Regions from separate parts of the Microbacterium invictum genome, predicted to be linked through region 2. Evidence: predicted binding sites of a transcription regulator. Region 2 holds the regulator's gene; each other region holds the start of a gene.
The links. Region 2 encodes HspR, which represses chaperone genes until heat shock. Its sites were predicted from a motif close to AAGTTGAGTCNNNNNGACTCAACTT; they were not measured.

Region 1 (7,640 bases), 1.5 Mb from region 2:
TACCGGTGCAGCACATCGTTCATCGCGAGGCTCATGTGCTTGATCCGGCCCCCGGCGTAGACCCGCACCGCGGAGTGGGCGTGCCGCGCGATGAGGCCCGCGATGTCGTCCAACGCGTCCAGCGAACGCGGCAGGCGCAAGAGCACGAGGCGGGCTTCGCGGACGAGCTCGGCGCTCAGCGGCAGCGAATGGAAGCGCCCCGCCATCCCGAGCGTCGCCGCATTCTCTGCGAGGGCGCGCTCCCCGAGGAGGGAGTCCTGGTGCACCCGGATGCCCTCGCCCGGCCCCGTGGATGCGAGGGTCAACGCCCCGTAGGCGTCTCCGATCACGACGACATCCCCGGCGGCGGTGTCGCGGCGGGCCTCCTCGGAGACATCGAGGATCAGTCGGTCGGCGGCGTCGACCGCGACGAGATCCGGCGCCTCGACGTCTGGCCATCGCCGCAGCACGTCGAAGGGGAACTCCACCCCTCCACGCTAGAGGGAGCCCGGCCGGGTCGCCGTCACGACCCGGCCGCTGTGGGTCACCCGATGTGCAGGGGGCGTTCGAGATCGATGTCGATGGGAGGTGCGTCCAAGACGTCGTCGACCCGAGCCGGACCGGCGTATCGGATCAGGCGATCGCTGATCTCCACCCCGTCCGCGAAGACGCGTCGCATCTCCAGGAGGCATCCGTTCGCGAGCTGGACCCGGTCGCCCGCACCCGGCGCCGGAGCATCGTCCGTGGGTGCTTCCGGGCCGCCGAGGCGCAGAGCCGCCGGCGTCACGCCGGCAACGGCGGCTGCGAGGGTATCGAACTCACGGATCTCGCCATTGGGGAGGCGCTCCTTGATGTGGACGTCGAGGTTCCAGAGCGATCCCGGGGTTCGAGTGATCCAGCACTCGATGCCTCCGGATGCGGACTCCCACCCGCCCAACCAGGCGGCAGGCATCGTGTCGGTGTCCGGCTGCGTGCTCCAGGAGATGGGTCTCGTCGGCGGGAACACAGGGTACGGCTCCTGCCAGGTGACGGCGAACTCGAGGGCGTAATCCCAGTCGGAGATCGTGATGAGGGCGGACTTCTCGCCGCGGACTCTCGGGGCGATGATCTTCGTCTCGGTCTGGCCGGGCGCGAGCCGTTCGAGGGGGACGTTCTCGGCCCACCGGAAGACCTCGTCGTCCTCGTCGAGCCCGGTGAAGAAGTCGATCGCGTCCGGGATGTGCTCGATCACCGAGTCGATGTACGGCACCGGGAGATATGACGCCGCCTTCGCGATCGCCTTCGTGACCTTCCGCACATCGTCCTCGCTGTGGGCCCACCCGTCGCTGTTGTCCAGGTCCATCCCGAGGGCCCCGATCCCGATCGAGGGTTGCTGGACCCATCCCGCGAACAGCGGCATCTGGTAGCTGAAGGTCCACCCGGTCTTCAACGGCACCGCCGGGTGAGCGAAGGGGAAGGTCTGCCCGTCCGCGACCACGGCGCCCGTCAGCGCGAAGACATCATGCTCGGCAGACGAGGATTCCATATCGTGACAGATGACCCGGATGAGTCTGACCTCGACATAATTCGCCATGATGATCCCTTCCGATCGATCCATTGATCGTGAGGAGACGGTGGTGCGATGTCTTGATACCGATCGATCCGGCCGGAGAGGCTCGGTCCGCCTCCGTAGGCTGGAAGCCCCCACCTCTCGCCGAGGAGACCTGTGTTCCGCACGCCCCTGACCCTCTTCCGCACGCTCGCCATCGCCGAGGCGGTGTCGTGGACGCTTCTGATCACCGGACTGATCCTCCGTGCGACGGCCGGCCTCGACATCGCCGTGACGATCGGCGGCGGCATCCACGGGTTCGTCTTCCTCGCCTACGGCGCGACCGCGGTCCTCGTCGCGCTCAACCAGCGCTGGGCTCCCGGCCCCGCCATCGTCGCCATCGGCAGCGCAGTGATCCCGTACGCCACCATCCCGACGGAGATCTGGTTGCAGCGCACGGGGCGGCTTCGCGGCCCCTGGCGCACCGAAGAGACCTCCGATCCCCGCGACCGTCGCATCCTCGACCGGATGTTGCGCTTCTTCCTGCAGCGGCCGTGGGTGCTCGCCGTCCTCATCGCCGCCGCAGTCGTGCTGCTGTTCACGGTGCTGCTGATCGTCGGACCGCCTGGGGGCCGGGACTGACCTCCGCGCGATTAGGCTGACGGGATGTCGGACACCACGAGTTCGCTTCGCACCTTCGCCCGCTGGTCGCTGTCCGGTGCGATGGTGTTCGCCGGCCTCACCCACCTCTTCTGGGGCCGCAAGGAGTTCCAGGCGCAGGTGCCGGACTGGACCACGCGCGGCACCGGATTCGACAAAGACGACGTCGTGATCGTCTCGGGGGTGCTGGAGGTCATGCTCGGAGCATCGCTCGTCGTCCTCCCCGGGTCCCGCCGCACGCTCGGGAACTGTCTCGCGGCGTTCTTCGTCGGGATCTTCCCGGGGAACGTCGAGCAGTACCTGAAGAAGCGCGACGGCTTCGGCCTCGACACCGATCGCAAACGATTCCTGCGGCTGTTCTTCCAGCCCGTCCTCGTCGCCGTGGCGCTGTGGTCCACGCGGGACGGACGCCGCTAGCCGCTCGCATCTTCCCCGACGAGCGTGCGCGCGAGCATCGTCGCGCCCGCCGTCGCCGCCGGCATGACGGCCACCGCGCCCAGCGGGATCAGGAAGCAGAGCTGGGTCGCGATCCCGAACCCCCAGACGCGCGGGCGGGCGCGGCGGAGGAGCGCACGCCGTTCCTTCCGCGAGATTCCGCGCGCCGTCAACGCACGCGAGGTCAGCTCGTCCGCGAGGATCCAGCCGGTCAGCACCGTGCCGGTGACCGCCCCGAGGACCGTGCCGACGACGGGGATGAATCCCAGGAGCGCCGCGCAGATCGCGATCAGGATGCCGCGAACGAGAAGGGACAGCGCGTCACCGGCGGATCGCCAGAAGCCGTAGTCTTCTCCGGGGATCTCGCCGCCCGCGCTCTTCTCGACCGAACGCCAGATGCGGTCGTAGAACGGCTCGCCGACGATGAGCGTGACGGCGGTGAAGGTCACGATCGCGATGATGCCCGCACCACCGAGGAGGGCGGCGCTCACGGCGATGCGGAGGACCCCGGTCCAGAACTCCGGCCACCCCGATGCGAAGGGCGTGAGCCACTCGGCGACCTCGGGAACCCAGGCGCCCAGAAGCACGAGGGCCGCGAGGAACACCATCGCGACGACGACGGCGGGCACGAGACCGAGCGCCATCGCCCCGGGACGACGGCCCCACCACCCGAACCCCCGGAGGAGGAGCCCCACCCCGCGCCACAGTTCCGACATCCCGTTCCTTCCGGCCCTGTGAAGGATAGCGAGGCCCGGCCGGATATCGTGGCGGAGTGAACGCGACCGGCTCCACAGTCCTGCATTCGGCGCGACTGGTTTCGGGTGGTGAGGTCACCGAGGACGCCTGGCTGCTGCTCGACGGCGAGGTCGTCTCCGCCCGCGGAACCGGCGACGACTGGCCGCGCCACACGGCCGGAGAAGTGATCGACGTGGGAGGGCGCGTCCTCGCGCCGGGGTTCATCGACCTGCACTGTCACGGCGGCGGGGGAGCGGCCGTCGACGATGGTGCGGCGGCGATCGAGCGCGTCCTTGACGCCCACACCGCTCACGGCACGACGCGTTCTGCGCTCTCGCTGGTCAGCGCCCCCGTCGACGTGCTCTCCTCGCGCCTCGCGGCGATCGCGGAGGCGAAGGCGCGCGACCCCCGCGTGCTCGGCGCGCACCTGGAGGGCCCCTTCCTCCACCCCGACTTCCGGGGGGCGCATGATCCGGAGGCGCTCTGCGATCCCGACCCCGAGACGGTGCGGCGCCTGCGGGATGCCGCCGCCGGCGCGCTCGTGCAGATCACCATCGCCCCCGACCGGCGTCACGCCCTGGAGGCGATCGAGACGTTCGCGCGCGCGGGCGTCGTCGTGGCCGTCGGCCACACCGGTGCCGACCGTGACCTCGCCGACGCGGCGTTCGACCGGGGCGCGACCCTTCTCACCCACGCGTTCAACGCCATGCGCGGCATCCATCATCGGGCGCCCGGGCCGGTGCTCGCCGCGGTGAACACGCCGGGAGTCTTCCTCGAGGCGATCCTCGACGGCAGCCACCTGAACCCCGCAGTCGTCCGCATGCTCTTCACCCTCGCCCCGGGGCGGGTCGCGCTCGTCACCGACGCGATGGCGGCCGCGGGCGCCGCCGACGGCGACTACGCCCTCGGCGATCTGGAGGTCACGGTCTCGGGAGGGGTGGCGACGTTGACGGGCACCGAGACGATCGCCGGTTCCACCCTCACCCAGGATGCCGCGCTCCGCCGCGCCGTCGACGAGGTCGGACTCGACCTTCCCACCGCCGTCACCGCGTTGACCGAGGCCCCGGCGACCGTCCTCGGGCTCGAGGATCGGCTCGGGCGCCTCGCACCGGGCTACGCGGCCGACGTCGTGATGCTCGGACCGGGCCTCGAGGTCGACGCGGTGTGGGCGGCGGGGCGGCGGTTCCGGTGAGTCAGACCGCCGCGGCGACGTCTCTCGCGCGCACCTACCGGTACGTCCGCCTGGCGATCCTCGGCGCGGTCCTCGCCCTCCTCGTCTCCGTCGCGGGGGTGGCGATCGCCGACGGCGTCGCGCCGGAGTCGCTGAGCGCCGGCTTCTACACGCCCGCCCGGACGGTGTTCACCGGATCGCTCTTCGCCGTCTCGCTCGCGCTCCTCGCGCTCTCGGGGCGGAGCGTCCCGCAGGCTCTGCTCGACGTCGCCGCCGTCCTCGCACCGCTCATCGCGATCATCCCGACCCCGGTGGGCGGCGAGGTGCCCGCCGCAGTGCACGGCGACGTCGTCAACGGGCTCGCCACGTTCCTCCTGGTCGGGATCGTCGGGCTCATCGTCGCCCTGCTCGTCGCGCGTGCGCAGGGGAGCCTTACCCGCGGTGTCGCGGCCACCGCCGCCGTCGCCGGCGTGGTCGTCGTCGGCTTCCCGGTGTGGGGGGTCGTTGATCAGGAGAGCCTCCTCCGCGTCGGACATCTCACGGCGACCCTGGCATTCTTCGCCTTGATCGCGGCGGTGGCCGGATGGACCGCCTGGGCGCCGTCGTCCGCGCGACCCTCCGCGCGCGGCGTTTACGGAGGCATCGCGATCGGGATCCTCGCCGCCATCCTCTTCCTCTTCGCCGTCGTCGTCCTGCCGCTCGCCGCCCCGGATCCGCCGGCCTCCGGCATCCCCTTCGTCCTCATCGGCGAGATCGTGCTCCTGCTTCTGTTCGCGGCGTTCTGGGTCGTCGAGACGGCCCGCACCTGGAAGGATCCGGACCCCACGATTCGGTGACAGGCCCCGGGAATAGCTGGCGACCCGTCACGTTGAAGTTGATACGTGTCTGCTCAAGTTCCATGGAGCAGACTTCGCATCACCATTCACGGAGAGTGACATGCCCGAAGACTTCCCCCAGACCGGTGACGGTCAGAGCGCGTTCGACGAGTTCCTCGCTCGCTACCTCGCGGGTGAGCGGGCTCGGGCCGAGCGTTCGATCGACCTGAGCCGCTTCCTGAGCGCCCGCACGCAGGAGATGCTGCAGCGTTCCGGCCGCTACGCGCTCGAGCGCGGTCAGCGTGAGCTCGACGCCTTGCACGTCCTGCGCGTCCTCGTCCAGCACGCCCCGGCGAAGGACGCCGTGGCCCGCATCGGCGCCGACCCCGCGGCGATCGCCCGGGCTGCCGAGGAGCGGCTTCCCGCCGCGTCGACGGCCGCCGACGTCGACGGCGCCGTGGTCACCCCGTCGGTGCAGCGCGCCCTGTTCCACGCGTTCCAGGTCGCCCGCTCCTCCGGCTCGACCTACGTCGACCCCGAGCACCTCTTCTTCGCCCTCGTGCTGGCACAGGACACCCCGGCCGGGCAGATCCTCGCGCAGGCGGGGGTGACCGCCGAGGCCCTCACCCAGAGCGTGCGCGAGACGGTCACGCCCGGCGCAACGAGCACGGACGAGAGTTCGGATGCCGCGGCATCCGATTCCCCGATGCTCGACCGATTCGGCACCGACCTGACCGCGCGTGCCCGTGAGGGGCTGCTCGACCCGGTGATCGGCCGTGAAGACGAGATCGAGCAGACGATCGAGATCCTCAGCCGCCGGACCAAGAACAACCCCGTTCTGGTGGGCGAGGCGGGCGTGGGCAAGACCGCCGTCGTCGAGGGCCTGGCGCAGGCGATCGTGTCGGGCGGCGTTCCCGAGCAGCTTCGCGACAAGCGCGTCATCACCCTCGATCTGCCGGCGATGCTCGCCGGCACCCGCTACCGGGGCGACTTCGAAGAGCGCCTGACGAACACGATGGACGAGATCGCCGCGCGCTCGCACGAGCTGATCGTCTTCATCGACGAGGTGCACACCGTCGTCGGCGCCGGAGGCGGCGGTGAGGGCGCCATGGACGCGGGGAACATCCTCAAGCCCCGCCTCGCCCGTGGCGAGCTGCACCTCGTGGGCGCCACGACGCTGAAGGAGTACCGGACGATCGAGAAGGACCCCGCGCTGGAGCGGCGTTTCCAGCCGGTGAAGGTGGGCGAGCCGTCGCTCGTCGACGCCGTCGAGATCCTCCGCGGCCTCCGCAGCGCCTACGAGGAGCACCACGGGGTCTCGTACACCGACGACGCGCTGCGCGCCGCCGTCGAGCTCAGCGACCGCTACCTCACCGACCGGGTGCTGCCCGACAAGGCGATCGACCTCATCGACCAGGCCGGGGCGCGCCTGCGGCTGCGGCTGGGCGCGAAGATCGACACGCGCGAGCTCATGGCCCGGCTCGCGACGCTCGAGGCGGACAAGAACGCCGCGGTCGCCGCGGAGCGCTACGAAGAGGCCTCGCAGATCCGCGACGAGATCACCGCCGTGCAGGAGCGCCTGCGCGAGGCGACCGACGCGGGGGCGAAGGCCGGGGCGGCCGTGGTGGACGAACCCGAGATCGCCGCGGTGATCAGCCGCGCGACGGGGATTCCCGCACAGCGCCTGACCGAGACCGAGCGCGAGCGCCTGGCGCAGCTGGAGGACGAGCTGCACGCCCGGGTGATCGGACAGGATGACGCGGTGGCCGCCGTCGCCAAGGCGGTTCGCCGCAACCGCACCGGCATGGGCGACAGCCGTCGCCCGGTGGGGTCGTTCCTCTTCCTCGGCCCGACCGGGGTGGGAAAGACCGAGCTGGCGAAGGCACTTGCCCACTCCCTGTTCGATGACGACGGAGCCGTCATCCGCTTCGACATGAGCGAGTTCGGAGAGCGGCACACCGTGTCGCGCCTGGTCGGCGCTCCTCCGGGATACGTCGGCTACGACGAGGCCGGGCAGCTCACCGAACGCGTGCGGCGCAACCCGTACTCGATCGTGCTGTTCGACGAGATCGAGAAGGCCCACCCCGACGTGTTCAACCTGCTGCTGCAGGTGCTCGACGACGGCCGGCTCACGGACGGCCAGGGACGAACGGTCGATTTCCGCAACACCGTGGTCGTGATGACCTCGAACATCGGAAGCGAGTTCCTCGCGTCGCGCTCAGGTGCCATCGGCTTCATCGCCGACGGCGGCGGGGCCACCGGGTTCGGCTCGGACAAGGATCTCCGCGACCGCGTGATGGGGCGTCTCCGCGACGCG
Region 2 (7,640 bases):
CGCCGGCCCCGCGTGGCATCCCCCAGATCGAGGTCACCTTCGACATCGACGCCAACGGCATCGTCCACGTCTCGGCGAAGGACAAGGGCACCGGCAAGGAGCAGTCGATGACGATCACCGGCGGCTCGTCGCTGCCGAAGGACGACATCGAGCGCATGGTGCGCGAGGCCGAGGAGCACGCTGCCGAGGACAAGAAGCGCCGCGAGGCCGCTGAGGTCCGAAACCAGGCCGAGACCCTCGCCTACTCCGTGGACAAGCTTCTGAAGGACAACGACGACAAGCTCCCCGCCGACGTCAAGGAGTCGGTCCAGGCCGACGTCGACGCGCTGAAGACCGCGCTCGCCGGCGACGACGACGACGCGGTGAAGTCGGCGTTCGACAAGCTGTCGCAGTCACAGGGCAAGATCGGCGAGGCCATCTACGCGGCGAACCAGTCGGCCCCGCAGGCCGACGCGTCCGGTGCCGCCGGCGGTGAGGGTGCGCCCGAGGGCGACCAGGCCTCGAACGACGAGGACGTGGTCGACGCCGAGGTCATCGACGACGAGGAAGAAAAGAAGTAACCATGGCGAAGGACAAGGACGACCCCACGTTCCCGGGCGACCAGCCCGAGGACGCCTCGTCGCCCGAGTCGGCTGACGGTGCTGCCGGCGGCGAGGATGCGCACGACCTGACGGTCGACGACATCCTCGGCGCCGCCCAGTCCGCCGATGCGGCGGCAGCGGATGACACCGACGCCGTCGCCGATCGCGTCGAGGCGCTCGAGTCGCAGCTGCTCACCGACCTCAAGCGTCTGCAGGCCGAGTACGCCAACTACCGCCGGCGCACCGAGGACCAGCGCGAGATCGAGATCGAGCGGGCCAAGGGGGCGGCCGCCAAGGGCCTCATCCCCGTGCTCGACGACCTCGACCGTGCCGCCAAGCACGGTGACCTCGTCGAGGGCACGCCCTTCGCCGCCATCGCCGACAAGGTGCGGGCGGTCGTGGAGCGCATGGGCGTGGAGGCGTACGGAGCCGCCGGCGAGGCCTTCGATCCGCAGCACCACGAGGCGATCTTCCAGCAGCCGACCCCCGGCGCGACCGAGGCGACCATCCTCGAGGTGGTCGAGACTGGTTACCGGCTCGGTTCCATCGAGCTGCGGCCGGCCAAGGTCGTCGTCGCGGTGCCGGCAGAGTAGGCCGGAGACGCGATGGCGAGCCAGGACTGGTTCGAGAAGGACTTCTACAAAGTCCTGGGGGTCTCCAAAGAGGTCTCCGACATCGACCTGAAGAAGACCTACCGCAAGCTCGCTCGGCAGTACCACCCGGACTCCAAGCCGGGGGATGCGACGGCCGAGGCGAAGTTCAAGGAGATCAGCGAGGCGTACGCCGTGCTCTCCGACCCCGAACAGCGCGCCGAGTACGACCAGATCCGTGCCATGGGCTCGGGCGCCCGCTTCACCGCGGGCGGCCCGGGCGCCGGCGGATTCGAGGACGTCTTCAGCGCGTTCGGTCAGGGGCGGGGCGGCGGGGGTCGTTACGAGTCCGCCGACTTCGACGACATCTTCTCGATGTTCAACCAGCAGCAGGGCGGGAGCTTCGGCTCGGGCCGGTTCGGTCAGCCGACCGGCGGGTTCCGCGGCTTCGGCGGCCCCACCAGGGGCGCGGACGTCACGGCACGCACGACGATCGACTTCGTCACTGCCACCAAGGGCGAGACCATCACCCTGCAGGGTGAGGACGGCAAGCCCTTCAAGGTCAAGATCCCCGCCGGGGTCTCGGACGGGCAGCGCATCCGCCTCCGCGGACGCGGACGCCCCTCGCCCGACGGAGGAGAGAGCGGCGACATCGTCGTGCAGGTGACCGTGCGGTCTCACCCGGTGTTCACCCGCGAGGGACTGAATCTGCGCGTGGTGGTGCCGGTGACCTTCACCGAGGCGGCGCTCGGGGCCACGATCGAGGTTCCGACGCTCGGGGGCGACCCGGTGAAGCTGCGCGTCGCGCCGGGTACCCCGTCGGGACGCGTGCTGCGCGTCAAGGGGCGCGGCGTCGCGACGCAGAAGGGCACCGGCGACCTCCTCGCCGAGGTGCAGGTGGTCGTGCCGTCCCACCTCGAGGGCGCCGCGCGCGAAGCGCTCGAGCGCTTCCACGAGGTGGAGCCGAAGGAGAATCCGCGCGCGGACCTCATGGCCAAGGCGCGCGGCTGACACGGGAGGACGGATGACCGACCACGTCGAGATCGATGGCGACGCGCCGATCTTCGCGATCGCCGCGGCGGCGGAGCTGTCGGGTATGCATCCGCAGACGCTGCGTCAGTACGACCGTCTCGGTCTCGTCGTCCCCGCCCGCACGCAGGGCGGCTCGCGCCGCTATTCGCTCCGTCACGTCGAGCAGCTGCGCGAGGTCGCCCGGCTCTCGGCCGACGGCATGAGCCTTCCCGCGATCGCGCGTCTGATCTCCCTCGAACAGCGGGTGCACGACCTCACGCGCCGCGTGCGCGATCTCGAGCAGCAGCTCGAGGCCGAGCGTCAGTCGCGGCCTGGCGCCCGGGTCTTCGCCGCGGGATCGACCGGGTCGGTCGTCACCCTGCGCCACGGCACGCGCGTGCGGCGCGCCACCGAGCTGGTCGTGTGGCGCCCGCGCCATCCGCTCTCTCCTGGGGCGGAGGACGAGTCGGCCTAGGTGCGCGCCTCCTCTGCGATCGCGCGGTGGCGGCGGAAGGTCTGCCAGTCCTGATACGACACGTCGGCGTAGGCGTACGACCACGCGACGATCGCCTCGGCGAACCGCTCGCCGCCGCCGACGTACCCCGCGGCCGTCCCGACCGCCGGGGATTGGCCGTGGGCTCGGGCGAGGGCGGCCGCGCATGCCATCGCGTACCAGCGGAACGGTCCGTCGTCCATAACCTCGGGGTCGAAGCCGCCCTTCATGTCGTGGAACTGCCGGACGTAGAAGTCGCGGAGCGCGCCGGTCGTCGAGCGACGGATGTGCCCGAGGAAGGGGTCGGACACCGCCTGCAGGATCCGCTGCAGCGCGACGACCCGTCCGCCGTTGCCGTAGTGCTCGATGAAGGTCTGCACCGCCGGAGGCTGCGGCGCGCGCCCGAACTGGATGAGGACGCTCTCGCCGGCCTCCTTCCCCTGCAGCAGGAGTACGTCGCCGTCGCCGTCCTGGAGCGCGATCAGCAGGCACCGCGTTCCGACGCTGCCCACTCCGACGACGCGCGCGGCGACATCGGCCATGGCGTACTTCTGCAGGAGGAGCCGGATGTCGACGCCCGTCGACAACTGGTACTCGTCGAACACCCGCCACGCCCGCGCCTCGGCGTCGGGCGGGAGGTGGGTCATCACCGGCGGATCGTCCACGATCATCGCGCGGCCGTGATCGTCCGTGCCCGTGAGCTTGCGCGCTGCGCGCGCCCCGGTGCGCTTCAGCGCCGAACGCACGGCCCGCTCGACGACGGCCGCTGTCTCGGCGTCGACGGAGCGGTGGGCGCCGAGGGCGTCGAAATGGTCGAAGTATCGATCCAGGGGGGAACGCTTCGCGCCGGTGCGGAGGGCGCGCTGATAGGTCCGGACGGCCTGCCGCGCAGCATCCTCGACCACCGCGTCGTCGCGCGAGGTCGCGCGCCCGGCGATGACGACGCTGGTGGTCAGGCGCTTGACGTCCCATTCGAAGGGGGCCCAGGCCGACTCGTCGAAATCGTTCAGGTCGAACACGAGCGTCCGCTGGGGCGAGGCGTAGAGACCGAAGTTCGACAGGTGCGCGTCGCCGCACGAGGCGACGAAGATGTTCGTGCTCGGGCAGCGCGACAGGTCGTCGGCCATGATCGCGGCGCTCCCGCGGTAGAACGCGAACGCGCTCGCGCCCATCCGTGCGGTGCGCAGCGGCACGAGCTCGGGCACGCGGTCGACGTCCTGGGCATCCAGCACGGCCATCGGATCACGATCGCCGGGAACGAGATGCGCGAGGGCGGAGCGGGGCGTGCGTCCCCGTTCGATCCTCCCCTCCGCCGTGTGAGCGGCACGCGTCGGGGGTGCGATCCACGGATCCCGAGGCATGACGCCTCCTTCCCTCGGCGCCATCGCCGTCTGATCAGACCGTAGGGGGTTCGGTCGCTCGCCGCCACCACCGGCGTGCGCTCCCGGGGGAGCGGGGCGGACGCCGTTACTGTCGAGCCGTGACGCAAGAGCGGTGGCACCAGCTGACCTACTGGCCGCTCATCATCACGTCCGTGATCTTCATCGTCGTGTACTCGTGGCAGGTGATCGCCGATCTGCAGGGGCCGGCCTACGCCGTCGCGCGCATCATCATCGGCGTCACCTGGGTGGTCTTCGCCGTCGACTACGTCGTGCGGTTCGCCCTCGCCGAGCCGCGGTGGAAGTGGTTCCGCGGGCACCTGTTCGACCTCGCCGTCGTGGCGATCCCGGCGCTCCGACCGCTCCGACTGCTGCGGGCCCTGACGGTCGTTCAGGCGCTGCAGCGCACGGCGGGCTCGGCGATCCGCAGCCGGGTGGCGATCTACGGGGCCGGGGCGGCGGCGATCCTCATCTGGATCGCCGCACTCGCTGTTCTGGAGGCGGAGCGCGGAGCGCCCGGCGCGAACATCGAGAACTTCGGCGACGCGGTGTGGTGGGCCTTCGTCACCATCACCACGGTCGGCTACGGGGACTTCTACCCGGTCACCACGTGGGGTCGGATCGTCGCCGTGCTGCTGATGTGCGGAGGCATCGCCGTGGTCGGTGTCGTCACGGCGACGGTGTCGTCGTGGGTGATCGAGCGCGCGGCCGCCACCGCCGGCGACGACAACGAGCCGGCCACGCGCGGCCAGATGCGCGAGCTCGCGCAGCAGCTCGCCGCCGTGAGCGCGAAGCTCGGAGACCCGCCCGCGCGGTGACGCGTCGCACCTACGCTGGCGGGATGACTCCCGTTCTCGTCCTCATCGACATCCAGCGCGACTATTTCCCCGGGGGCCGGTTCCCCCTGGTGGGTTCGGATGCCGCGGCGGAGCGCGCCGCGGACCTGCTGGCGGCGTTCCGCGCTGCCGGGCTCCCGGTCGTGCATGTGCGCCATGCGGCATCCGGGGCGGGAAGCTTCCTCGAGGAAGGGACTCCGGGAGCGGAGATCGACCCGCGGGTCGCACCCGGGGGCGGCGAACCCGTGGTCGTGAAGCACCACCCGAATGCGTTCTTCGGGGGCCGCCTCGACGAAGCGCTCGCCGCTCATGCCGGCGCTCCGCTCGTCGTCGCCGGGATGATGACGAGCATGTGCGTGGACGCGAGCGTCCGGGCGGCATCCGATCTCGGGTGGAAGGTGACCGTCGCCGCCGACGCGTGCGCCGCTCCCGATCTGTCCTTCGGCGGCACGACAGTGGGCGGAGCCGACGTGCACGCGGCGTTCCTCGCCGCGCTCGCGAGCGCCTATTCCCGTGTCGAGCCGGTCGCGGCGGTGATCGCCGCGCTTCGCGCCCCAGCCTGAGCGCTCACGCCCCCGCGTGCCCGTCACCCGGCCGCGCCCCCGCGTCCGTCCCCGTCACCCGGCCGCGACCCGTCAATAGATGCTGTCTCGGCGGGTGAGAAGCGACATCCTCTGACGGGTCGCGCGCCGGGTCGACGTCTTCTGCACACCGGGCCGTGCCCCGGAGTCATCCACCGATCGTGCGATGCCGCGTCATCCGCTCCCCTCGGGTGGCCACGCTTGCCCCATGCCGTCCCCGCGACCCTTGCCCCCGGCCATCTTTTACCGCACGTTCGCCGTTCCGGTCGCTGTCGCATCAGGTGTGACGATCTCGCGCCTCCGTTCGGGTGACCTTGATGCGCCGTTCCACGGCGTGCGGGCGCCCGTTGGTGGAGCGCACTCCTTCGGTGAGCGTGTGCGCGCGGCGCTGCCCCGTCTGCGACCGGGTGACTACTTCAGTCATCTGGCTGCCCTCGCCCTGGTCGGCGCCGACGTGATCGGCCACCCGCGGTCTCCCGTCGACGTGAGCTCGCTGTCACCCCTTGGCAGGGTGAGGGCGGCGGGGTTCCGCGGTCACGAGATCGTCGAGGGATCCGTTCGCCTCGGGGCGATCGGGGCGTTCCCTGCCGTGCATCCGGTCGATGTCTGGTGCCAGACCACCGCACCGACACGGTGCAGTATTTCCACGATCTGGAGCGACTCGATGCCCTCGGTGCTCTCGGGTGGCGCGACATCCGCGTCACCAAGGAGCACCAAGGCGACCGTCTTTCGGCCGCGTTGGAGCGCGTCCGCGCCGCGCTCCGCGATCGCGGGTGGTCGGGCGCGGCGGCAGGGCCCGCGATCCGTCACAAAGGCGGTCTGCGTCGTCGACGGGCCTCATCCATTGACGGATCGCGCGCTGCGCGCGGCCGCGTGCGCCGGAGAATCCGGGCGCTGCGGGCGACGGGCGCCGCGTCAGCCGCGAGGCTCGATGCGCAGCACCTCGGGAGAGCCGTCGATCGTCAGATCATCGATGACACGGATGCTGCGAGCCACCTCATCCACGTAGGGGATGACCGTCCCCACCCGCTCCCGGTCGGAGCACACCGCCGTGAGCGTCACGAGGTGGGTGCCGGTGTCCCAGGTATAGGTGGCGAAGGGGGGAGTGCGCGGCTCGGGCGGGAGCGCCATCACCAGTCGCTCGCCGATGCCCAGATGGGGGTTGCGGAACGACTCGGTGTCGTCGTACTCGATCGGCATCATCGCCCGCGCGGCGCGCAGCTGCGGGGTCAGCTCCTGCAGCTGGGCCATGAGCACGACGAGCTCCGGATCGGCCTTCCACACCCAGATCAGCAGGCGCCCGTCGGCGCGACGCATGAGCAGCGGCGCCGCCTGGCTCATCATCCACGCGATCCCGCGGCTGCCGGGTCGCTCCTCCGCCCCCATCGCGCGATTCGCTTGACCCAGCAGCATCCGGATCGCGGCCTTGCGATGGCGACGCCCGCGCAGTCCGAGCGAACCGGTGACGGGAACCCAGCGGTCGGCAGAGGCGTCGGCCTGAAGTCGAGGCATGCCCCCAGGGTAGGCGCGCGGCCTGCGGAAACCCTCGACGCACCCCCGCCTGCGGTCGCGCACCCCGGTTCGACGCCGCGCCTCGATTAGAGTGGGACCGCCGCGCGCCCCTGCGCGGCGCCATCCTCCGCCGCAGAGAACAGGCACACCTCCCGTGACCACCCCCGCGACGCCCGATGACCCCACACGCTCTGACGCCGTGAAGCGACCGCTCCGGGTGCTCATCGGCTGCGACACCTTCGCCCCTGACATCAACGGCGCCGCCCGCTTCGCCGAGCGCCTCGCCGCGGGCCTCGTGACCCGCGGTCACGACGTGCACGTCATCGCCCCTAACAGCGTCTACCGCAGGAGCCCCGCCCACACCGAGGTGATCGAGGGGCAGCCGATGACCTTGCACCGCCTGCCCTCGGTGCGCTGGCCCCCGCACGACTGGCTGCGCTTCGTCTGGCCGTGGCGGTCGAAGCACTACGCGCGCAAGGTGCTCGACGAGGTCAAGCCCGATGTGGTGCACATCCAGTCCCACATCGTGATCGGCCGCGGTCTGTCGCGCGAGGCGCGCAAGCGCGGCATCCCGATCATCGCGACGAACCACGTGATGGCCGAGAACATCCTCGACTTCACCACCCTGCCCGATGCGATGAACCGGGTGGTGCTGAA
Region 3 (7,640 bases), 1.0 Mb from region 2:
CGCGGGCGTCGGCGAGGGTGCCGACGCGGGCGTCTGGGCGACCGCGCCGATGCCGCAGTGGGACCCGGAGAACCCGATCGCCATCAACTGGGGCGGATCGGCGTTCGCGGTGACGAGCCAGGCAAGCGATCCGGAGCTCGCCGCCCAGGTCGCGTTCGGGGTCTACGCCGACCAGGCCTCGCTCGACCAGGGCTGGCAAGAGCAGATCATCTTCCCCTTGAACGTCGATGTGCTCGATTCGCCGGAGTTCCAGGATTACGAGGTGCCGTTCTTCAGCGGCCAGCAGGCCAACCGGGACGTGTACGTTCCGGCGGCGAACGCCTACACCGGCATGGTCTATACGCCGATCGGGCAGTACTACTACTCCGCGCTGACCGAGCAGCTCGCGGCCATCAATGATGGCTCCTCGACTGGCTCCGAGGCGGCCGATGCCCTTCAGGCCGACCTCGTGTCCTACGCCGAGGAGCAGGGATTCACCGTCGTCGATTGAGGTGACGGTGGGGGTCGGACCGCGCTGGCGCGGTCCGACCCCCACCGCAGCCCTCGCACCGGAGGCCAATCATGACCGTCACACTCGCAACACCGGAGCGCGAAAGCGCCACGCACAACAAGAAGGGACGTCGTCGCTCCCACGCTGCGCGTCAGAACCTGATCGGATGGCTCTTCATCGGGCCGTTCGCCCTCGTCTTCCTCGCCTTGCTCGTCCTTCCGATCGGGTTCGCGTTCTATCTGAGCCTGTTCCAGTCCTCGCTGATCGGCGGGGAACGCTTCGTGTTCTTCGACAACTACATCAAGGCGTTCACCGACCCCTCGTTCCTCAGCGGATCGTGGTTCGTCATCAGCTTCTCACTTGTGCTCATCCCGCTGCAGATGGCGGTATCGCTCGCCGTGGCGCTGATGCTCGACATCATGACGACGCGGTTCGCCCGCTTCTCGCGACTGATGATCTTCATGCCGTACGCGATTCCCACCGTCATCGGCGCGCTGATGTGGGGTTTCCTCTACAGCAGCAACTTCGGCCCTCTCGCCGAGATCTTCGGAATGTTCGGCGCCTCGGCCCCGAACTTCCTCAGCAGCAACCTGATCTTCTACGGCCTGCTCAACATCGTCACCTGGCAGTGGGCCGGCTATTACATGATCATCCTCTACGCCGCCCTCCAGGGGATCGACCCGACGCTGTACGAGGCCGCCCGTATCGACGGTGCGTCGCAGTGGCAGATGGTCCTGCGCATCAAGATCCCCCTGATCGCGCCGGCGCTTCTGCTGATCCTTGTCTTCGCCCTCATCGGCACACTGCAGTTCTTCAACGAGCCGAAGATCCTGCAACAACTGGCCGCCGGAGCCATCCCCAACGACTTCACGCCGAACATGTACGCGTACCAGCAGGCGTTCGCGCTGGCGAACGACAACTACGGCTCCGCGATCTCGTTCGCGCTGGGCGCGGTGGTCTTCATCTGCGTGTACATCTTCTTGTTCGCTACCCGCAAGCGAGGGAGCTTCATCTCATGAGCGTCACTCCGGTGGAGCGCCCGAAGACGCGGCGCGCTTCGGGCAAGCTCGTCGAACGGCGATCGGACCCTCGACGTGTCGGCGGTCGCATCCCGCTCAACATCGTCCTCGCCCTCCTGATGATCTACTTCCTCATCCCGTTCTGGTGGCTCATCGTCAACAGCTCGAAGGACGCCGCGAGCCTGTTCGGCGGCGGAAGTGCCCTGTGGTTCAGCGGCGACATCGACTACGTCCAGAACTTCACCGACCTCTTCACCTACGGCGGCGGCATCTACGCGCGGTGGCTGGGCAACTCCGCGCTGTATGCCATCGCCGGCGGACTCGGCGCCACGGCGCTCGCCGTGCTCGCCGGATACGGCTTCGCGAAGTACAGCTTCGCGGGTCGCCGATTCGGCTTCGCCGTCATCTTGGGTGCCGTCATGGTGCCGACGACCGCCCTCGTCATCCCCACCTTCGTGCTGTTCGCCGAGGCGGGGCTCACCAACACCATCTGGGCGGTGATCCTGCCGACCCTGCTGAACCCGTTCGGCGTATATCTGATGTGCGTGTACGCGCGGGACGCGGTTCCCGATGAGCTCCTGGACGCTGCGCGCGTGGACGGAGCGGGCGAGTTCCGGACGTTCCTGACCGTCGCCCTCCCGCTCCTGCGCCCCGCCATGGTGACGGTGCTGCTGCTGTCGGTGGTCGCGTCGTGGAACAATTACTTCCTCCCGCTGGTGATGCTCTCGGACAACCGCCTGTTCCCGGTCACCGTCGGGATCGGCCTGTGGCAGTCGACCGCTTCGTCGTACGGCGCAGCGGGCGGGCAGACCCTCTGGAGCATCATCATCCTCGGCTCGCTCGTGTCCGTCATCCCACTGATCATCGCGTTCCTCACCCTGCAGCGGTACTGGCGGGGCGGGCTCGCGATCGGAAGCCTGAAGTAGTCCGTCGTCCCACCGCCCCATCCCGCTGAACCCGCCTTTCCCGAAAGAGGAGCATGATCCGCGCACATCTCACCATCGACCCGCACTTCACGGTCGGTGCCATCAATCGTCGGCTGTTCGGCTCGTTCGTCGAGCACCTCGGCCGGTGCGTCTACGACGGGATCTACGAGCCGGGTCATCCCTCCGCCGACGAGGAGGGTTTCCGCACCGACGTCATCGAGCTGGTGCGAGAGCTGGGGGTGTCGGCCATCCGCTACCCCGGCGGGAACTTCGTCTCGGGGTACCGGTGGGAGGACGGTGTGGGTCCGCGCGCGGACCGGCCACGGCGACTTGACCTGGCGTGGCACTCGACCGAGACGAACGAGATCGGCCTCGATGAGTTCGCCTCGTGGACGGCGAAGGTCGACGGCGAGCTGATGTACGCGGTGAACCTCGGGACGAGGGGTGTGCTCGAGGCCCTGGACGTGCTCGAGTACGCCAACCTCCGCTCGGGCACCCGCCTGTCCGATCAGCGCGTCGCCAACGGTCATCCCGAACCCCACGACGTCCGCATGTGGTGCCTCGGCAACGAGATGGACGGCCCGTGGCAGCTCGGCTATAGCACGGCGGAGAACTATGCGCAGCTGGCCGCGACGACAGCGCGCGCGATGCGTCAGTTCGACCCCGACCTCGAACTCGTCGTGTGCGGCAGCTCGGGCGCCGGCATGCCCACCTTCGGCGAGTGGGAGCGCATCGTTCTGGAGCAGACCTACGAGAACGTCGACTACATCTCCTGTCACGCCTACTACGAGCCCGAGGGCGACGATCTCGCCAGCTTCCTCGCCTCGGGCGTCGACATGGACCGCTTCATCGAGGCGGTCGTGGCGACCGCCGACCACGTGAAGGCGCTCAAGCGCAGCGACAAGACGATCGACATCTCCTTCGACGAGTGGAACGTCTGGTACCAGTCCCGCTACAACGACGTCGACAAGATCACGGATGTCGCGGACTGGCCGGTCGCGCCGCGGCTGCTGGAGGACCGCTACTCAGTGCTCGACGCGGTCGTCTTCGGCAGCCTCATGATCTCGCTCCTCCGGCACGCCGACCGGGTGACCTCGGCGAGCCTCGCGCAGCTGGTGAACGTCATCGCGCCGATCATGACCGAGCCCGGCGGGCCCGCATGGCGGCAGACCACCTTTTACCCCTTCTCTCTCACCGCGCAACTCGCACGCGGGGTCGCTCTCGAGCTCAAGCTCGACAGCCCGACCCACGAGACCGCGAAGTTCGGCGCGGTACCGGTCGTCGATGCGGTCGCCACGCACGATCCCGACAGCGATGCCATCACGGTCTTCGCCGTCAACCGCAGCCTCACCGATGCCGTGACGCTCGACATCGATGCGGTGGCACTGGGTCGGGGCATCTCGTCAGCTCGGGCGACGTCGATCTTCGACGAGGACATCCACGCTGCGAACACTCTCGAGCACCCCGATCGGGTGACGCCGAAGAGCAACGCGTCGGTCGAGGTCGCAGACGGATCGATCAGCGTGACGCTGCCGCCCTGTTCGTGGACGGTGCTCACCGCGGAGTGACGCGCGACGGTGCGTTCGCTCAGAGCGAACAGCCGCGGTATTAGCACTCTCTATACCAGAGTGCTAATCTGGACGTACTTGAGCCAAGCTGACTCAAGTTCCGAATTTCGTCCAGTGAAGGAGACCGAACATGGCAACGTACGACCCGTTCCGTGACCTCGACCGTCTGGCGACGAGCTTCTTCGACGTGCGCCGCGGCCCGCGCCGTATGCCGATGGACCTCTACCGCGACGGCGACCACTACGTCCTCACCGCCGACCTCCCGGGAATCGATCCGGGCTCGGTCGATGTCGACGTCGACGGTCAGCTGCTGACCATCCGCGCCGAGCGCACGCTCAGTGCCGGTGAAGGCGTGAAGTGGATCACCCGCGAGCGCGAGGCGGCGAGCTTCGTGCGGCAGCTGAACCTCGGTCAGGGGATCGACACCGACCGCATCTCGGCGAGCTACAGCAACGGGGTGCTGAGCGTCACCATCCCCGTCAGCGAGAAGGCCAAGCCCCGCAAGATCGAGGTCGCGACCGAGGAAGGCGCCCAGGTCCTCCAGGCGCACGAGACGGCCTCCGCGTCGCAGGCCGCCGACCACCCGCAGCCGGTCGAGCAGTAGACGCACCGCCCCGCGGAAGAACTCGCTCGCGGCACCCCCGTCGGGTCTCACCCGGCGGGGGTGCCGGCCGTCCGGAGCTTGGTGGTGAGCTCTCGCAGCTGCGTGAGCTCGTCCTCGGTCAGTGCCGACATCCGGGCCGCGATGTGCGCGGCGTGCACGCGCGCCACCTCGCGGAACGCGCGCGCCCCCGCCTCGGTCGCCCGGACGAGGGAACCGCGCCCGTCATCGGGGTCGGGGCACTTCGTGACGTAGCCCCGCGCGACCATCCGATCCACCAGCCGCGACACAGAGGGCTGACTGACGAGCATAAAGCGCGTGATGTCGCGCAGCCGCGCCGTCATGCCGGGCGCGCGGGTCACCGTCAGCAGCACGTCGTACTCGCCCTGCTGCAGGGGCGCGTCGGTGAAGTCGCGGCCGAGATCGGCGAACAGCTCGTGCTGCGCACGAAAAAGGCTTTCCCACGCCTCGACGGCCAGGCGACGATCGTTCACGGGCCCAGGGTATCCGGTGCCGGCGACGCCGACATCTAGGCTGAGCGCATGCCGCGAACGCGTCGGGCCACCGTCCTCGTGCTGACCGCCCTCCTCGGGATGGTCGGTCTCGCCGGTCTTGTGGTCCCGGCCCCACCCGCCTCGGCGTCGGGCGATGTCGACGACTTCGTCTTCGAGAGCATGGATGCCGAGTTCACCCTCGGACGCGAGGACGACGACACCAGCACGCTCCGCGTCGTCGAGACCTTCGTCGCCGTCTTCCCCGAGAACCAGAACCGGGGCCTTCGTCGCGAGATCCCCGCCGAGTACAACGGCCAGCCGACCTTCCCCGAGCTGGTGTCGGTCACCGACGACGCGGGGAATGCGCGGCCCGCCGAGGTCGAGACCGACGGCGATGTCATGGTGGTCACCTCGCGCGCCGACGACTTCCTCTCCGGCCGACAGATCTTCGTCTTCACCTACACTCTCCGCAACGTCACCGATTCGTTCGCCGACACCAGCGACGAGTTCTACTGGGACGTCAACGGCAACGGCTGGCAGCAGCCCTTCGGCGAGGTGACGGCCACCCTGGTGGTTCCCCCCGAGCTCGCCGACGCGCTGACCGGCGCCGAAGCCTGCTACGTCGGACAGTTCGGCGACGTGGGCACGTGTCCCATCGATGCCGCCGACGCGCCCGCGGGCGCCGTCATCACGGCGGGATCACAGGATCTCGCCCCGGGGGAGACGCTCACGATGGCGGTGGGATTCGAGACCGGCACCTTCGCCCGTTTCGACGGCTCGTACCTGGCATCGGGGTGGGGCTGGGCGCAGGGGGCTGCCGGCATCGCCGGCCTCGGCATGCTCGGGGCGGCGATCGTCGTCCATCGCCGGTCGCTGCGCAACGCCCCGGGTCGGCCGACGATCATCGCGGAGTTCACCCCGCCGCCCGGCATCGACGCCCTGGAGAGCGCGCTGCTGCTGGGCAAGACGGCGAAGGCGATCCCGGCCGAGGTGCTCGAGCAGGCGGTGGTCGGCAGCATCCGGATCCTCGAGGGCGAGAAGCGCTGGTTCGGCGGTGCGAAGCTCCAGGCCGAGCTCATCGACGCCGATCGCGCCGACCGCGATGGACGGATGCTGCTGGAGGGCCTCTTCGACGAGGAGCTCCGTCCCGGCGAGGTCTACGAGTTCGGCGGCAACGACACCCACTTCTCCCGCACGGCGCAGAAGATCCTCGCCGCGGGGCGCGCGGAGCTGAAGAACCGCGGTCTGTACCGCGCGATTCCGGTGCGGGTGCGTGCCTGGCCGATCGCCGGTGCCCTCGTCGTCGGGGTGCTCATCGTCCTGTTCGGCGTGTTCGCGCTGGCGGGCTCGGTCGATCCGCTGGTGCCGATCCTCGGCATCGTGCTCGGCGCGGGCCTGACGGTCGTGACGGTCGCGGTGCTCTCCGCCCGGCCGCTGAGCGCCGAGGGCGCGGAAGTGCGCGACCACCTGCAGGGGTTGAAGGTGTTCATCGAGTGGGCCGAGGCTGACCGCATCCGGATGCTGCAGTCGCCGGCCGGTGCCGAACGCCGGCCGATCGACATCGGAGACCCTCGGGAGATGCTCCATCTCTACGAGCGGCTGCTGCCCTACGCGGTGGTGTTCGGGCAGGAGAAGGAGTGGGCCCAGCACCTCGCGGTCTACTACGGCGACGACACTCCGGGCTGGTACATCGGCACGTCGGGGTTCAATGCCGCGGCCTTCTCGGCGGGGATCGGCAGCCTGTCCGCCACGGCGGCGTCCTCGTCGAGCTCCGGAGGCTCGAGCGGCGGCGGCTCGGCGGGGGGCGGGGGCGGCGGGGGCGGGGGAGGCGGAGTCTGACCCGACGCCGCGTCGGCCTACCCGATCGCGCGGAAAAGCGGAACCCCTCCCGCTTCTCACGCGGGGCGGGCACGGTGGAGTCATGGTCGTCATCGGATTCCACGCCTCGCACGAACAGATCCCGCCGAGCGCATTGCTGCGCGATGTCCAGGGTGCCGAGGCCGCCGGCTTCGACGCCGCGATGTGCTCCGACCATCTGTCGCCGTGGGGTGTCCGGCAGGGCGAGTCGGGGTTCGCCTGGTCGTGGCTGGCCGCCGCCCTGGCGACCACGCGGCTGTCGTTCGGCGTGGTGACCGCCCCCGGGCAGCGATACCACCCGGTCGTCCACGCCCAGGCGATCGCGACGCTCGGTGAGATGTTCCCCGGGCGGTTCTGGGCCGCGCTCGGCAGCGGTGAGGCGATGAACGAGCACGTCACCGGTGACAGGTGGCCGGAGAAGGACGTCCGCAACGCCCGGCTGCTCGAGAGCGCCACGGTCATGCGCCGGCTCCTCGCCGGCGAGGAGGTCAGTCACGACGGACTCATCCGCGTCGACCGGGCGCGGGTGTGGTCGCGGCCCGAGGTACCGCCGCCGTTCCTCGCCGCGGCCGTGAGCACGCAGACCGCCCGATGGGCGGGGTCGTGGGCGGACGGCTTCGCGACGGTCGCCCAGGCGCCCGAGGTGCTCCGCGACGTGATCGACGCGTACCGCGAGGGTGGTGGG

Region 1: the regulator HspR is predicted to act here: its motif matches at 5,380-5,404, upstream of T9R20_RS06830 (ATP-dependent Clp protease ATP-binding subunit).
Region 3: the regulator HspR is predicted to act here: its motif matches at 4,079-4,103, upstream of T9R20_RS04230 (Hsp20/alpha crystallin family protein).

The regions. Positions count from the first base shown of each region.
Region 1 is NZ_CP139779.1:1,407,705-1,415,344, forward strand. Features, by position in the region: gene T9R20_RS06795 (class I SAM-dependent methyltransferase) at 1-467, opposite strand, end outside; gene T9R20_RS06800 (hypothetical protein) at 524-1,552, opposite strand; gene T9R20_RS06805 (DUF3817 domain-containing protein) at 1,685-2,149, shown strand; gene T9R20_RS06810 (hypothetical protein) at 2,174-2,584, shown strand; gene T9R20_RS06815 (EI24 domain-containing protein) at 2,581-3,318, opposite strand; gene nagA (N-acetylglucosamine-6-phosphate deacetylase) at 3,375-4,529, shown strand; gene T9R20_RS06825 (hypothetical protein) at 4,526-5,344, shown strand; gene T9R20_RS06830 (ATP-dependent Clp protease ATP-binding subunit) at 5,445-7,640, shown strand, end outside.
Region 2 is NZ_CP139779.1:3,403,647-3,411,286, reverse strand. Features, by position in the region: gene dnaK (molecular chaperone DnaK) at 1-560, shown strand, start outside; gene T9R20_RS16390 (nucleotide exchange factor GrpE) at 563-1,174, shown strand; gene T9R20_RS16385 (DnaJ C-terminal domain-containing protein) at 1,187-2,182, shown strand; gene T9R20_RS16380 (heat shock protein transcriptional repressor HspR) at 2,196-2,657, shown strand; gene T9R20_RS16375 (DUF2252 domain-containing protein) at 2,654-4,036, opposite strand; gene T9R20_RS16370 (potassium channel family protein) at 4,156-4,872, shown strand; gene T9R20_RS16365 (cysteine hydrolase family protein) at 4,896-5,453, shown strand; gene T9R20_RS16360 (hypothetical protein) at 5,749-5,937, opposite strand; gene T9R20_RS16355 (hypothetical protein) at 6,387-6,983, opposite strand; gene T9R20_RS16350 (glycosyltransferase) at 7,138-7,640, shown strand, end outside.
Region 3 is NZ_CP139779.1:887,939-895,578, forward strand. Features, by position in the region: gene T9R20_RS04210 (ABC transporter substrate-binding protein) at 1-490, shown strand, start outside; gene T9R20_RS04215 (sugar ABC transporter permease) at 562-1,509, shown strand; gene T9R20_RS04220 (carbohydrate ABC transporter permease) at 1,506-2,435, shown strand; gene T9R20_RS04225 (alpha-N-arabinofuranosidase) at 2,489-4,003, shown strand; gene T9R20_RS04230 (Hsp20/alpha crystallin family protein) at 4,134-4,607, shown strand; gene T9R20_RS04235 (MarR family winged helix-turn-helix transcriptional regulator) at 4,655-5,098, opposite strand; gene T9R20_RS04240 (DUF2207 domain-containing protein) at 5,147-6,937, shown strand; gene T9R20_RS04245 (TIGR03885 family FMN-dependent LLM class oxidoreductase) at 7,020-7,640, shown strand, end outside.